Regions from separate parts of the Paenibacillus vandeheii genome, predicted to be linked through region 1. Evidence: predicted binding sites of a transcription regulator. Region 1 holds the regulator's gene; the other holds the start of a gene.
What was found. The regulator Rex, encoded in region 1, represses fermentation and respiration genes when NADH is low (regulators of the CRP and FNR family bind a similar motif). The targets are predictions, from matches to a motif close to TTGTGAAATATTTCACAA.

Region 1 (7,642 bases):
CCGAACTTCCTTTCCCTATGACGATGCTGTCCTTGGAATTAACGGGCAAGCAGACCGTCAAATGCCAGTTGAGACTCACGCAAAATACGCTCTTCATCCATCGTAAGACATTCGCCATGTTTAACCACTTGTTTACCATCCACCCACACATGCTCTACATCTTTGGCTGATGCAGAGTATATGGTATGGGAAATCAGATCCGTATGCGGATAGAAATGGGCTTGTTCAATATTCAAGGCGATGAAGTCAGCCTTCATGCCTGTTTGCAGTGCTCCTGTATTGTTCAGGAATATGGATTTGGCACCATACGAAGTTCCAAGCAGAAGTGCTTCCCCTGCTGGCACTGCGGTAGGGTCACCGGACACACCTTTGTGAATCAAAGCAGCAAGTCTCATCTCTTCAAACATATCGAGGTTATTGTTACTTGCTGGTCCATCTGTTCCGAGGGACACGGTCACCCCTGCTTTCAGCAGATCAGGTACTCGTGCAACACCCGAAGCCAATTTCAGGTTACTGCCTGGATTGTGGGAAACTGCTACATCATGTCGTGCAAGAATTTCGATCTCCTCATCATTCAGATGTACCGCATGTGCAACCAGAGATGGACGGGAGAAAAATCCTAGCTTCTCCAGATGTGCAACCGGACGCAGACCGTAGTCAGCCACGTTCTGTTCCACTTCACGAAGCGTTTCAGACATATGCGTATGCAAAGGCAGATTCAGGTCATGAGCAACCTGTACCAGCTTCTCTATGTAATCCGGAGGGCAAGTGTAGGGAGCATGTGGAGAAATTACGGTTGTAATTCTTCCGTCTGCTTGTCCATTCCATTGACGGGCAAATGCTGCGGATTCTTCCAGCTTGCGCTGTTGTTCTTCCGCTGAGCAAAGTCCGATTACCCCACGTGCCAGAGCAGCACGAACGCCGGATTGTTCCACCACTTTTGCAACCTGATCCATATGATCATACATATCCAGGAATGCTGTTGTTCCACCTTTCAACATTTCAAGTACGGAAAGTGATGTGCCCCAATATACGTCTTCAGACGTCATTTTGGCTTCCATTGGCCACATTTTCTCCTGCAACCATACTTGTAATGCCAAATCATCTCCATGACCTCTCAGAAGCGACATGGCTGCGTGACCATGCGTATTGATCAGACCCGGCAAGAAGAGCAGTCCTTTTCCGTCCACCTTTGTCAGACTTTCGTCTCCTTCCGGCAAAGTCTCACCAATATGCACAATCTTGTCATTCTCGACAACCATATAACCTTGAACCACTTTCCAATTCGTGCCCTCACTGACGGCAAATTTGCCGTTGTGAATTACCCATCTATTTGTCGTCATCTTCCTCGTCGTCCTTTCCGTTCTCCAAATAATAAGCAAGGCTAAGCAGATCCGTCGTAAAATCGGCATGATGAATGCGAATATGCGGCGGGGTCTTCAGGATCGTTGGCGCAAAATTCAGAATCGCTTCAATTCCTGACTCAATCAACTGATCGGCAACATTTTGGGCTTCCGTATCCGGAACCGTGATAATCCCTATACGAATGTTATCTTTTTTGACCGAATCCGTTAATTCATTCATCGGTTGCACCGTCAGACTGTTGATTTGACTTCCAATCTTCGGACCGTAGGCATCAAATACAGCGACAATTTTCATGTTGTCTTTGAGGTAGGCATTGTAATTGGATAAGGCGTGTCCTAAATTACCTGCTCCGACAAGAGCTACATTGATCTGCTGGTCTATTTTCAGAATATGGCGGATCTTCTCGATGAGATATGAAACGTCATATCCGATCCCTTTACGACCAAAGTCACCGAAGTAAGCCAGGTCTTTACGAATCTGAGCCGGATTCAAATCCAGTCTCAATCCAAGTTCTTGTGAAGAAACCGTATTGACTTCGCGCTGATGCAGTTCATTCAAATAACGCAAGTAAACAGGCAATCTTCGCACCACGGCTTCCGAAATTTTATCTGATTTCATTCATTGCTCCCCCTTACCAAGGCCACGATAGATAGATGAAAAGATGAGCACCCTGTCTAAAACGATGCAAAAAGATGACTGAATTAAACAGGATGCTCTTTGTTATATAATGGATAATTGCTTAAATTACTTCTTTAATCGCTTTACTCACTATTCATGAAACGAATGAATGATATTGCTCAATTTTACCGCCAATTAGTGGCTTCATGCAATCATATAAGCTACAGAGCATAGCTGTTATTGCTGTTCATCGGTTGGTCTCTCAAGCCATTCCGAAATGCGAGGAACCATCTGCTCTGTGAGCATGTGTTCCATTTTGGGACCTGGTAATGAATATAAAAAGTACTTGCCATAATATGCTTCAATGACACGTGTATCGTATACAATCACAATACCTCTGTCTTTGCCCGTACGAACCAGTCTGCCGAATCCCTGTTTGAAGCGGATAACGGCTTGCGGCACGGACAGCTTCATAAACGGATTTTTCTTCTGTTGCTGCAAAAGCTCACTCTTCGCTTCAACTAATGGGTGATTTGGTGGCTGGAACGGCAGTCTGACAATCGCAAGACAGGTCAGAGCCTCTCCAGGAATGTCCACTCCTTCCCAGAAGCTGCTTGTGCCAAGAAGTACAGTTGCTTTCGCATCTTGGAAGCGGCGTGTAAGCTTGGAACGGCTGCCGCTGTCCACCCCTTGCCCGAGCAAAGAGATATCATTACCTGACAAGGCCTCCTTAAGCGGGTCATAGACCTGGCGCAGCATGCGGTAGGAGGTGAACAACACCATCATGCGTCCACGAGTCGCGATAGCCGTTTCCGCGAGCGAATGCACGAGCATATCCACAAAGTGGGCATCACCTACACTGCCCTTCACACTTGGGAAATCACGCGGAATGACGAGCAGGGCCTGTTCGCGATAGTTGAATGGTGACGGCAGCATGGATGTCAACAAGCGGTTATTCTCGGCAGCTTCCTGCAAGCCAAGCTGTTCGATCATGAATTGAAATGACTTGTCAACGGAGAGCGTAGCCGATGTAAGCACAACGCTTTTCTTTTTATCAAAGAACATATCCTTCAATTGCGCACTGACATCGACAGGAACGGCATAGAGCTGCAGTGATTTACTGCGGAACTGGCCGCTAGCCTCCATCCAGTACACGGTATTGGCATCATCCATTCGCATGAAGAAACGCAGATTATCCTTGATCGTTGCCAAGTCCTTGAGCAGTCCTGAGATATCCGTAATCAGACTATCGGACTGATAATCATCCTGATCTTCTTTCACTTCAAGCAGCAGCTTGTCGCCTTTACGAATCAAATCACCTAGGGTTACATAGATTTGGTTTTCTACGTCCTGCAATTCCTGCCATTTGGCCGGTTTTTGCGAAGGCTTCAGTCTAAGTGAAAATTGTCCAGTCTCGCCTGGAGAAGCATCGCTACGTTCAGGCAGCAGGCCAAACAGTGTATCGCTTAGTCGATCCCATATCTCCTTAACTTCAACGGCAAGCGGGAACATCTGATCAATCATGGAGCCCCACTGTACCGAATTTTCATGACCCGACAGTTGAGAACGAAGCATCGGAAGTTGGCCATTACGGCTATCTTTAAACAGTCGGGTCAATGTATGAACCAACGTAAAATATTTCATGTGAAGACCAAGATGCTTACCTGCTACATCCTCCAGATGATGTGCCTCATCAATGACAAGACTTTCGTAGGCTGGCAGCAGCTGATGTGCTGCTTTGACATCCGTAAACAATTTCGAATGATTCGTTATGACGATATCGGACAGCCCGGCTTCATGTTTGGCCCGATGATAGAAACATTTACGGAACCAAGGACAGGAGCGTCCAAGACAGGATTCAGACTCACTCTGTACCGTCTCCCAGAAGTCTCCACCGCGCCCGCTTAGATTAAGCTCCTCGTCGTCTCCAGTCTCCGTCTGGGTAAGCCAGACAATCATCTGAGCTGCTGTAAAATAATCCTCTTTCGGTGTAGCGAATTCACGTTTATTGATTTTATGCTCAAACTTACGCAGACACAGATAGTGCCCACGTCCTTTGAACACCGCTGCCTTGAACGGGAACGGAACCACTTGGGTCAGCATAGGAATATCCCGCTCTCTCAATTGCTCCTGCAGGTTGATGGTATGTGTGCTGACCATGACTTTCTGTTCCTGTTTCACACTTTCATAGATAGCAGGCAACAAATAACCAAGCGATTTGCCTGTACCCGTTCCAGCTTCAATCAATAGATGCTTCTCTTCATCCAACGCTTGTCGTACACTGCTGAACATCTGAGTCTGCGCCTCGCGCTCCTCATAATGGTCCAGCGTCTCCTTCAGGTTATCTCTAACCTGATCCATAAACTGCTCAAAACTTACGTTTTCCAGCGGGTTACCCTCCCGCTCATCACGTGGTGAACCTATATCAGTCCAGTCACTCACGTTCAGGGCGAGCTGGCGATAATACGTATGACCATCCAGGTCCTGAATCGGCTCTGATTCCTTCTCAGTACGCATTCCGTCGAAGAACCAACCCAAGTCGCTATCTTCTGGCGCAAACAGATCACTGAGGCGCTGAATCGTGATCAGAGGCAATGCACGCAGCTCATCGAGACACTTCAGTAATACAAAAGCTGTCGCAAGAGCATCACTGTCTGCCTGATGAGGGCGGTCATGCTGAAATCCGAATTCTGAAGACACATATCCGAGTTGATAAGAGCCCAGTGATGGGAACGTGATCTTCAGGAAATCAATCGTATCCAGAATACGTCCGGTGAACGGCAGGTAACCGCAGCGATCGAGTGCATTTTGAAGAAAGTGAAAATCAAAAGCAACGTTGTGCCCAACAAGAACCACATCGTCGAGCAGCGGAACCATCTCCATCATCATCTCTTCCAATGATGGAGCATCCGCTACATCTTCATCAGTAATACCGGTTAACCCCGTAATAAACGGAGGAATCGGTACACCTGGGTTCACATAAGAACTATATATTTGAGTTATGCTGTAGTCATGATCTATGATGGCAAGTCCGGCTTGTATAATCTCACCGTCGGACTGCGTGCCGGTTGTTTCGAAATCCAATACGGCAAATTTCATTGCAATGTACGGTCCCTTCCATTCCAGTCTATGTTACAGCATAGCAAAAAAAAGGGCATTTGAAAATTAACTGACAAAAAAGGCGGTGTCCCCTCCGCTATGCCAGAGGAGGGAACACCGTCTTTATGCCGCCGAATGGCCCTTAATTTAAGGCTGTCAGCTGATTTGCATATTGCAATTTTCCGCTGTTTAATCGACAGGCTTCCATGTTATACAGCGGTTCGGTCAACGTCGGGTCATACTGAAGCGCCTGCGCAAATAGTGAACATGCACCTTCAGGATTCGCGAGTTTAGCCTCAATACAGCCCAGGACGTTACATACCAGTCCCTTCAATCTCGGCGAACCGTTCAGATGCATAATCCGCTGCAAGTGTATTCCAGCTTCCTCGGTTTGTTCCAGGTTAAGTTGAGCAAGAGCCAGGTAAAATCGAGTCAATGCACTTTCCGGATAGTCGGTCACAACCCTGGAAAATTGCATAATAGCCTGCGGGTACATTTGCAGTTTGAAATAACCCTGACCGCGACTGAAACACTCTAGATGCAGTTCTGGCAGTGCGGTAACAGCTTCCTGTTCAGGCTCAAGGGAGGCGGGCTTATCTTTATCCAATTCCCGTTCCCTTACCTGGCTCATTTTTTCTTCAAACATCAGCCACTCATCAATCATCCCGTCACTCATCCGCTTAAGCAAATTCCACTTTTGCAGCAATTCCTGTTTGTTTAGGCCTTCAGCAGAAGGGTAGCGCTTGATAATTTCATCTAACATGTCGTTCATTTCTGCGAAAACATGCTGGAACATCGATGCATCCCCACCCTTGAAAAAATGGATTAGTGCAGTGACCTGTACTCATTTTTTGTAGAATGGGTCGATTTCATTCCCCTTACCAGTCGATTACATAATCGTCGCATGAACTTCGTGCTTCATCGTTTGCACAGGTTTATTCTGTCCATCCACAAATACAACTGTAGGTTTGTGATTATTTGCCTCTTCTTGAGACATCATTGCATATGAAATGATAATGACGGTATCGCCAGGTTGAACCAGACGGGCTGCTGCTCCATTCAAACAGATGACTCCACTTCCACGTGGTCCTGGAATGACATAGGTTTCCAGACGGGCACCATTGTTGTTATTCACAATTTGTACTTTCTCATTTTCCATTAGATCAGAAGTTTCCATCAGATCTTCATCAATGGTAATGCTACCCACATAGTTCAGGTTTGCTTCTGTAACGGTTGCCCGGTGAATTTTGGATTTCATTAGTGTTCTAAACATGGGACAGCACCTCCGATTTTTGCAGTCTAATATTGTCAATCAATCTGGTTTTGCCGAATTTTACTGCAAGTGCGATCAGCAGATCGTCCCGGCCATGAACTTTTTCCTGATCCGCAAGTGGCTCCAAACTTGGAAAAGCCTGAATTTCAGCATAATCAATCACGGCCATTGGTGAACGTTCAATGTTCTGGCGCAATATGCCGCGGATATCCGCTGCTGTCATCGCCGTCCCTGCATCTACAGCTTCCTGTGCCACACGCAGTGCCTTGGACAGAACAAGAGCTTCCTGACGTTGTTCGGTGCTGAGGTACACGTTGCGAGAACTAAGCGCCAAACCATCACTTTCACGGACAATAGGACAAGGTACAATCTCTACTGCCATGTTCAAATCGTTAACCATCTGTTGGATCACAGCAACCTGCTGTGCGTCCTTCATACCAAAAAATGCACGCTGCGGTTGTACAATATTAAACAGCTTCGAAACGACTGTAGTCACTCCGTCAAAATGACCCGGACGGGAAGCACCGCATAAGCGATCCGTTAAACGGGAAACCGATACGGTCGTTTGTGTAGGCTGTGGATACATCTCTTCAACAGAGGGAATAAATACGATATCCACTCCTTTTGCACGTGCTGTTTCCACATCTCTGGCTTCATCCCTGGGGTAACTGTCAAAGTCTTCATTGGGACCGAATTGAATCGGATTTACAAATATGCTCAAAACCACGATATCACTTTGTTGTTTGGCCGCATGCATCAAACTTGCATGGCCTTCATGAAGAAATCCCATCGTAGGCACAAGTCCTACAACCGACTCTCTGGACTGAATCGACTGACGCTGCAAGCTAAGTTCTTGTCTTAATTCTGCGATTGTCCGTATCACTTTCATACGCTGGTCTCCACCTTTTCTTTACGTTGTCCGTACAGTTGATCTAGAACGCCGTCAGCAGCGGTAAATACATGCTCTTCGGCCGGGAACGAACGGTCCTTAACTTCTTTCACATAGGATTCAATGCTATTGCGAATCAATGTACCTACGTCTCCATACGTTTTGACAAAGCGTTTTGGCGTGTATGGGGAAGCATACTGAACCACATCATGGAATACCAGTACCTGACCATCACATCCTCTGCCTGCGCCTATACCAATCGTAGGAATAGTCAGTTCTTCCGAGATCGCTCTTGCCACTTCTTCAGTGACCAATTCCAGTACAATGCCGAAAGCTCCGGCCGCTTCAAGCGCCTTGGCCTCGTCCAAGAGACGTCTGGCATCTGCAGCATCCTTGCC
Region 2 (7,642 bases), on a different contig from region 1:
ATTTTGTAGGTATACCGTGGCAGACCTCTTTTGCTTCTGCGACGATTCGAGGCTCAGGGAAAGATGCGAAAAAAGCTGTACATTCGCTTGTGAAAAGATTGTGAGCTATCGAATCTCAGGAGGATGTTATAATTGGTGATTATAACTATTCTTGAGGTGACTATAATGAAGGGCACACTTTTGTATACCGCAGCACAACTTAATGATGCAATTTTAAAACAATAGCACGTAGAGGTATATTAGCATGATGAATTATTAGATCAAGGTGGAGTCATTGAGTATCAAATTAAAGATATAGTTAAGATAAAAGACGGTCATTATTTTATGAAGTCAAAATGTGAATTTCTAGTTCGTGAGTAAAGTCGGTATTCTTTATTGCCGACTTTTTTGATGCACTAAAATCCTTTATATTCGTGATTGCTTATATAAGTGGTTTGTTATATGCTTATATCATTAAATGAAGCCGACAAGACTAATCACAGGGGGTGTACATATGGAACAAAGAATTCAGGAGATGGCTGAGGCGTATAAGTTATTTGCTGATAAAACACGTTTGACCATAATAGCGCTACTTCAGGAACAGGAACTTTGTGTATGTGATATCACAGACATTATTGGCATGTCACAACCAAACGCCAGTCAGCATCTTCGAAAACTAAAGGCAGCCGGTTTCCTTAATGAAAAGAAAAAAGGGCAGTGGGTCTACTACTCTCTTAATCCAGATGCAGAAGCATATGTTCAGTGTGTGTATCCGTATCTGCCATCCATGAAAGAAAAAATAGCAGGATTGAAAAACTGCTGCGGTCCTCAGGAGGAAGCATGACCATTATCGCGATATTAATCTTTTTGCTAACACTGACTTTTGTGATTTGGCAACCTAAGGGACTTAATATTGGATGGTCAGCTGGAGCTGTCCTTGCACTTCTTTTTGGAGTCGTGAGTCTATCCGATGTAGGTACGGTTACAGGGATTGTATGGAACGCCACGCTTGCTTTTGTAGCTATTATTTTAATTTCACTGATTTTAGATGAAATTGGATTTTTTGAATGGGCTGCTCTACACATGGCAAGGCTCGCAAGAGGTAATGGCAAGCTGATGTTCGTTTATGTTGTGCTGCTTGGGGCAGGGGTGGCAGCGTTCTTTGCAAATGACGGAGCCGCACTGATCTTAACGCCCATTGTGCTTGCTATGGTCCGAGCGCTCAAATTTGATCAAAAGATGATTTTACCTTTTATTATCGCTAGTGGTTTCATTGCAGATACAACTTCACTTCCGCTCGTCGTGAGCAACCTCGTCAATATCGTTTCTGCCGATTACTTTGGTATTGGCTTTGTGGAGTATGCAAGTCGTATGATTGTTCCGAATTTCTTTTCAATATTTGCAAGTCTTCTGGTCCTGTTCTTGTTCTTTAGAAAGAATATTCCAGGGAACTACGAAGTCAGTCAGCTCAAAAAGCCAGCCGAAGCGATCAAGGATAAGAAACTGTTCAACATATCTTGGGTGATCTTAGTCGTACTACTGATTGCTTACTTGATGAGCGAGTTCATTCAAGTTCCGGTGTCTGTTATCGCTGGGGTTATAGCCATCTTGTTTATATTAGCTGCAAGGCGGAGTCACGCTATTCAAACATGGAAGCTCATTAAAGGAGCTCCATGGGCAGTCGTGATTTTCTCCATTGGTATGTACGTGGTCGTTTATGGACTGCGAAATGTGGGATTGACAGATGAACTGGGGAAGGTCATTCAAGCTATTGCCGACCAAGGGCTCTACATCTCCACACTGGGTATGGGCTTTCTAGCTGCAGTATTGTCTTCGGTTATGAACAATATGCCGACGGTGATGATTGATGCGCTTGCTATTGATGGAACCAGCACGCAAGGTGTCATCCGGGAATCGCTGATTTATGCCAATATTATTGGCAGTGACTTGGGTCCCAAAATCACACCGATTGGATCGCTCGCCACACTTTTGTGGCTACATGTACTGTCCCGCAAAGATGTAAAAATCACGTGGGGAAGTTATTTCAAAATCGGAATTGTGCTCACCATTCCAACGCTCTTTATCACGTTAACAGGACTGTATTTGTGGTTACACTTGATTCATTCAACAAACATAAACGTTTGGTTAATGATTGCCGTAATCACAGTAGCATTGGTTGTTGTTGCTGTGATCATAAAAACGTTGATTAACTCAAAAATGAGCGAAGCGAAAATACAAGTAAGCCAAACCAAAGACAAAGGAGATCAATAATCATGAACAACAAACCACTTGTTTACTTTTTGTGTACAGGAAACTCTTGCAGAAGCCAAATCGCCGATGGATTTTTAAAGGCACTTGGTAGTGACAAATATGAGGTGAGAAGTGCTGGGTTAGATCCACATGGCTTAAATCCTCGTGCTGTTCAAACGATGAAAGAAGCTGGAATCGATATTTCGAGTCATACATCCGATGTGATTGATCCTGAGATTTTAAAACAAGCAGACTACATCATCACGCTTTGTGGTCATGCTAACGATAATTGTCCAGTTGTACGTAATGATAAAGCTGAAAGATGGCACTGGGGCTTCGAGGATCCAGCCAAGGCGACAGGTACAGAGGAAGAAATCACAGCTACATTTGCTGAGGTTCGTGATTCAATTAAAGCTCGCATTGAGCAATTCTTGAAAGAAGGTAAGTAAAATGGATCATGCCGAAAAGAAATACCATGCCCTTATTGCTGAACAAGTATTTATGGGCGGAGCTGCCGACGTAGAGGCAATGGTTCTGAACGAAGGCATTGAGGTCGTGGTGGATCTTCGGGAGGAAGCAACAGAGGGCGCGTATCCAGCAGATCATGTGAAGTGGGTAAAAGTTCCGCTTGATGACAACACGAAAGAAAACGAAGCCGAACTTTTTAAACAAGCGATTGATGAGGTTGTTGGAGCGTATAACGCCGGTAAGAAAGTTGCTTTTCACTGTGGGGGAGGCAAGGGTAGAACGGGGACCGTCGCAGCTGGAACACTGTTAGAACTAGGATTAGCCAGTACAATTGAGGATGCTGAGTTAAAGGCAAAACACATCAGAAGTATCATTAATATTAAACCAATTCAAAAGGAATTATTAAATAAAATATTCTGAAACAAGGATTTTAATCATTACGCTAACGGGAAGCGATGGCCTAATAAAACTAAGAAAGCAGCTGATCAATATGATCGGCTGTTTTTGTTCATCTAACGGACATTTTAACAGAACAACTCCTTTATACATAAAACTCACCCATATGAGGAAAAATAAAAAATTCCAACTATGAGGTGATTGCATTTGATAAAGCTAATTTTTTGACAATCGTTTTAGCGCTCGGGTTATCTTCGCTAATCAAAACTCCAGCTAAACGAGAAGAAACTCTGTCTGTATAACACACAACGCAATGCTCGTTAATCCAGAACACTCTTCGTCAAAATATCGCGACAACCTTTTGTACGCGAACCTCCACGTGTTACCGATCCAAGGTTCGGATAATCTTAAGGCTGAATTTATTTTAGAAATGACAATGATGAAAAGAGAGTGGCCAGAAACAGTTGGAATGACGTTTCAACGAAGTCTTAATGGATATAAGGTAGATGATATTGATGTGATTACTACTTAGTGGAGTGGATCATCACGTATAATAAGTTCAATCAATAGCTCTATCGGGTGGTTATTAAGATATTCACTGATATGTCAGGAAGAATTGATCCTTTCTTGAACGTTTAGGGGCGAATACGTGACCGTCATTGAATTGTTTAAAGTCAAAGATATAATAATTTTAAATATTAGATTTTGCAGTTACTTGGAGCGCACATCGAACCGACCAATCGGGAAGTTTACTGAGCAGTGGTCACTTTTGCGAATTACTTTGTGAAATATTTCTCTTTTGTGGGTGTTGAGCTCATTGACTGGCCAAACCTGATATCGAATGTAATGTAGGGCAAGTGTTTCAGAAATCTAGCAACATCTTAGTACAATAATTAAACGGATTTTGAAGGGAGGCAGGGAAGAGATGAGCATTGACACGGTACTGTGGAGCAGGCTTGTGACAGGGATGACCCTGGGGTTCCACGTCATATTCGCGACGATTGGCGTCGGTGTGCCCCTTATGATCGCTATTGCGGAGTTTGTAGGTATTCGCAAAAAAGATAACCACTACATCTTGATGGCAAAGAGGTGGTCGAGAGGTTTTGTTATTTCTGTGGCAGTTGGTGTGGTGACAGGTACGGCGATTTCGCTGCAACTAGCCTTGGTATGGCCTAATTTTATGAAGCTGGCAGGGAACGTGATTGCACTGCCATTATTTATGGAAGTGTTCGCTTTCTTTTTTGAAGCGATTTTCCTAGGCATTTATTTGTATACGTGGGATCGCTTCAAAAATCCATACATACATTGGCTGCTCACGATTCCGATTGTCGCGGGAGCAGGAATGTCCGCGGTCTTTATCACAACGGTGAATGGATTCATGAACCAACCTGGTGGATTTACGATGGAAGGAGGACTCTTCACAGCTGTTGACCCAATTCAAGCAATGCTGAATACAGCCACGTTCTCCAAGGTGTTCCATGTTTTAAGTTCCGCCTACTTAACTGGTGCTGCGCTGTTAGCAGGAATTGCGGCTTTTACGATGCTGAGAAAGGGCGTATCTGGATACCACAAAAAAGCTCTGAAGCTAATGATGGCTGTTGTGATGTTGTTTGGGTTACTCAACACATTAGCCGGAGATGTCTCCGCTAAATTTCTAGCCGAACATCAGCCGGAGAAGCTGGCTGCTGCAGAATGGCATTTCGAGACCGAAAGTGGTGCGGATCTGATTCTGCTAGGCTGGCTTAATGCAGAGCATGAAATTATAGGGGCGCTTCACTTGCCGAAACTTCTCAGCTTTCTGGCTTTTGGAGATTTCAACTCAGAAGTGACGGGGCTAAATGAATTTCCCCTGGATGAGCAGCCGCCGCTACTTGTGCATTATTTGTTTGACATGATGGCTGGAATCGGATTTGCGTTGCTTTGCATCTCCATGTTGTATTTTCTGTTTGTATTCTGGAAAAAACGTAATGAAGTTAACAAGTGGCTACTGCGGATTATTGCTTTGGGCGCGCCACTCGCATTTTTAGGGGTTGAGCTAGGATGGTTTTACGCGGAAATCGGAAGGCAGCCATGGATTATCCGAGGATATATGCGCGTAGAAGAGGCGGCTACGACATCACCAAGTGTAAGAATTCTTTTCTTCCTCTTCTCGTTGTTGTATATCGTATTGGGTACCGTGTGTGTTCTCGTACTTCGACGCCTATTCAAAAATAATCCAGCTGAAACTGAGATGGAGAAGTGGATGCAGCATGTAGGCGACAAAACAACGGTAAAGGGTGAGCACACACAATGAGTTACGAGTTGATTGGAATTTCGGTGCTCTGGTTGTTCTTGTATGGATACTTAATTATAGCTTCGATTGATTTTGGAGCAGGGTTCTTTGCCTTTTATGCACGATTGACGAAACAGGACCATTTGATCAATCGCCTGATTTCCCGTTATTTATCACCCGTATGGGAGATCACCAACGTGTTCTTTGTTTTCTTTTACATCGGCATTATCGGTTTCTTTCCAGATACGGCCTATTATTACGGCTCAGCTCTAATCGTTCCTGGCAGCATTGCCGTTGTTTTGCTCGCCATTCGGGGTTCGTTTTATGCTTTTGAAAATTATGGATCGAAAAACAACATCGTATATCTGTTTTTATATGGCGCTACGGGTTTGCTGATTCCTGCATCGTTGTCAGTGGCACTGACACTGTCTGAAGGCGGTTTTATTTTGCAGCAAGGTGAGACGGTTTCCCTGAATTATTGGGCCCTGTTTACCAATCCGTTATCTTGGAGCATCGTAGGGCTGGCCATCGTATCCGTTTTGTTCATTAGCGGCTCATTTCTAGCCTTCTATGCCTCTAGGGCAGAGGATCACGCTGCGTTAAAGCTGATGCGCACTTATGCACTGTTCTGGAGTACGCCGACGATTATCATCGCGCTCACTGCATTCATCTATTTAGGTCAACACAATGAACGCCATTTTCAAAATATGATGGATTTATGGTGGCTGCTCGCGCTTTCGGTTGCATTCTTCATGGTCGCCATGTGGCTGTTATATAACGGACGCCGTTACGGACTAGCATTCATATGTGTAATGCTGCAATTTTTCTGTGCCTTCTTCGCTTATGGCATTGGTCAGTATCCGTACATTCTTGACCCATATATTACGATTCAGAACAGCGTCACTTCACCATCGATGGGCTTCGCACTCGTTGTTGTGTTTATCGGCGGGATGTGTCTGTTGATACCGTCTCTGATTCTGGTCTTCAAACTTTTCCTGTTTGACGCGGATTATGTGAAGGGCAAACGAAAGTAGTTTCTTCAAGAGTGCATGTGTGGGTGTACCCTCGCATGCCATAAACACCAAGGAGGGGAAGAGTTGAAGAAGAAGAGAAAGAACAAAGGCATCATTTCTCAACAAATGTCTTTACAGCGAAATCGTCTTGTTCTCCTTGCGGTCATGTCGACCGCACTTGGCGTTGCTATCGTGAGTCAGGCTGCACTTCTGGCCGAAGTGGTACAGCGGATTTTCGTGGAGAAGTCGTCTTTTACTTCTGTTGCCATGTTGCTCGGCATATTGTTGTCCGTCATGGCTCTACGCACGGCGTTGTCGTATGCAAACGGAAAAGTTGGCTTGCAGATGGCGGCGACTGCCAAGACGAATATGCGAGCAGCCGTACTGCAGAACTTGATCCATGCTTCAATGTCGTCAACTCTTCACGGGCAAACGGGTGGAAAGGTGAGTGTCGCTTTGGATGCAGTAGATGAGGCTGACAGTTATTTCAGTCAGTACATGCCACGTATGCTGGAAGCCGCAATCATTCCGATTTTAATTCTAATCATTACATTCATCGAGCACCCCAATTCGGGATGGATTATGTTATTTACCGCTCCGTTTATCCCGCTGTTCATGATTCTTGTGGGACTACGAACAAAAAACAAATCAGAAGAAAAATATGAGCAATTGGCTGAGTTTTCCGGTACTTTTCTGGATTCGCTTCAAGGGCTGGTTAGCTTGAAAATATTTGGACGGGCCCATCATCAGAAGCGGGTCATCGAACGCAGCAGCCTAGGTTACCGTGATGCTACGATGGATATTTTAAAAATCGCTTTTACGAATACGTTCATGCTGGAATCGATTGTCATGCTAAGCATCGGCGTTATCGCTCTCGAACTGGCCATTCAGCTGCTCGTCTTCAAATCCATGTCGTTTCACACCGCCTTTCTGGTATTGTTGCTAGTTCCAGAGTTCTATACCTTACTGAAGAATACCGGAACGGCTTTTCATAGCGGGAGAACGAGTATGGGGGCGATTCGCAGAGTTGAAAAGTTGCTGGTTGAAACGGACGACGATCGAAATACACAAACTGAGGGGGAACTGGGGGCACATCCAAGCAGTAACCAGGCCCTAAAAGAACTGTCGCAAGAGTACGAGACATCTCATGAAAATCTATTACCCCTGCCACCAACCATCGAACTGGATCATGTCCGTTTTCAGTATAGGAGCGATTCATTTGAGCTTCAAACGAAGAAGATCTCGATTACTCCGGGAGAACATA

Region 2: the regulator Rex is predicted to act here: its motif matches at 3,875-3,892, upstream of P5G61_RS21350 (cytochrome ubiquinol oxidase subunit I).

What each region holds. Positions count from the first base shown of each region.
Region 1 covers NZ_JAROCD010000005.1:219,163-226,804, reverse strand. Annotated here, with positions in the region: gene P5G61_RS11470 (amidohydrolase) at 39-1,343, opposite strand; gene P5G61_RS11465 (redox-sensing transcriptional repressor Rex) at 1,330-1,983, opposite strand; gene dinG (ATP-dependent DNA helicase DinG) at 2,221-5,082, opposite strand; gene P5G61_RS11455 (tetratricopeptide repeat protein) at 5,225-5,854, opposite strand; gene panD (aspartate 1-decarboxylase) at 5,972-6,355, opposite strand; gene panC (pantoate--beta-alanine ligase) at 6,348-7,244, opposite strand; gene panB (3-methyl-2-oxobutanoate hydroxymethyltransferase) at 7,241-7,642, opposite strand, start outside.
Region 2 covers NZ_JAROCD010000011.1:6,493-14,134, forward strand. Annotated here, with positions in the region: gene P5G61_RS21325 (flavin-containing monooxygenase) at 1-104, shown strand, start outside; gene P5G61_RS21330 (ArsR/SmtB family transcription factor) at 494-823, shown strand; gene P5G61_RS21335 (arsenic transporter) at 820-2,250, shown strand; gene arsC (arsenate reductase (thioredoxin)) at 2,253-2,678, shown strand; gene P5G61_RS21345 (protein-tyrosine phosphatase family protein) at 2,680-3,117, shown strand; gene P5G61_RS21350 (cytochrome ubiquinol oxidase subunit I) at 4,019-5,386, shown strand; gene P5G61_RS21355 (cytochrome d ubiquinol oxidase subunit II) at 5,383-6,399, shown strand; gene cydD (thiol reductant ABC exporter subunit CydD) at 6,505-7,642, shown strand, end outside.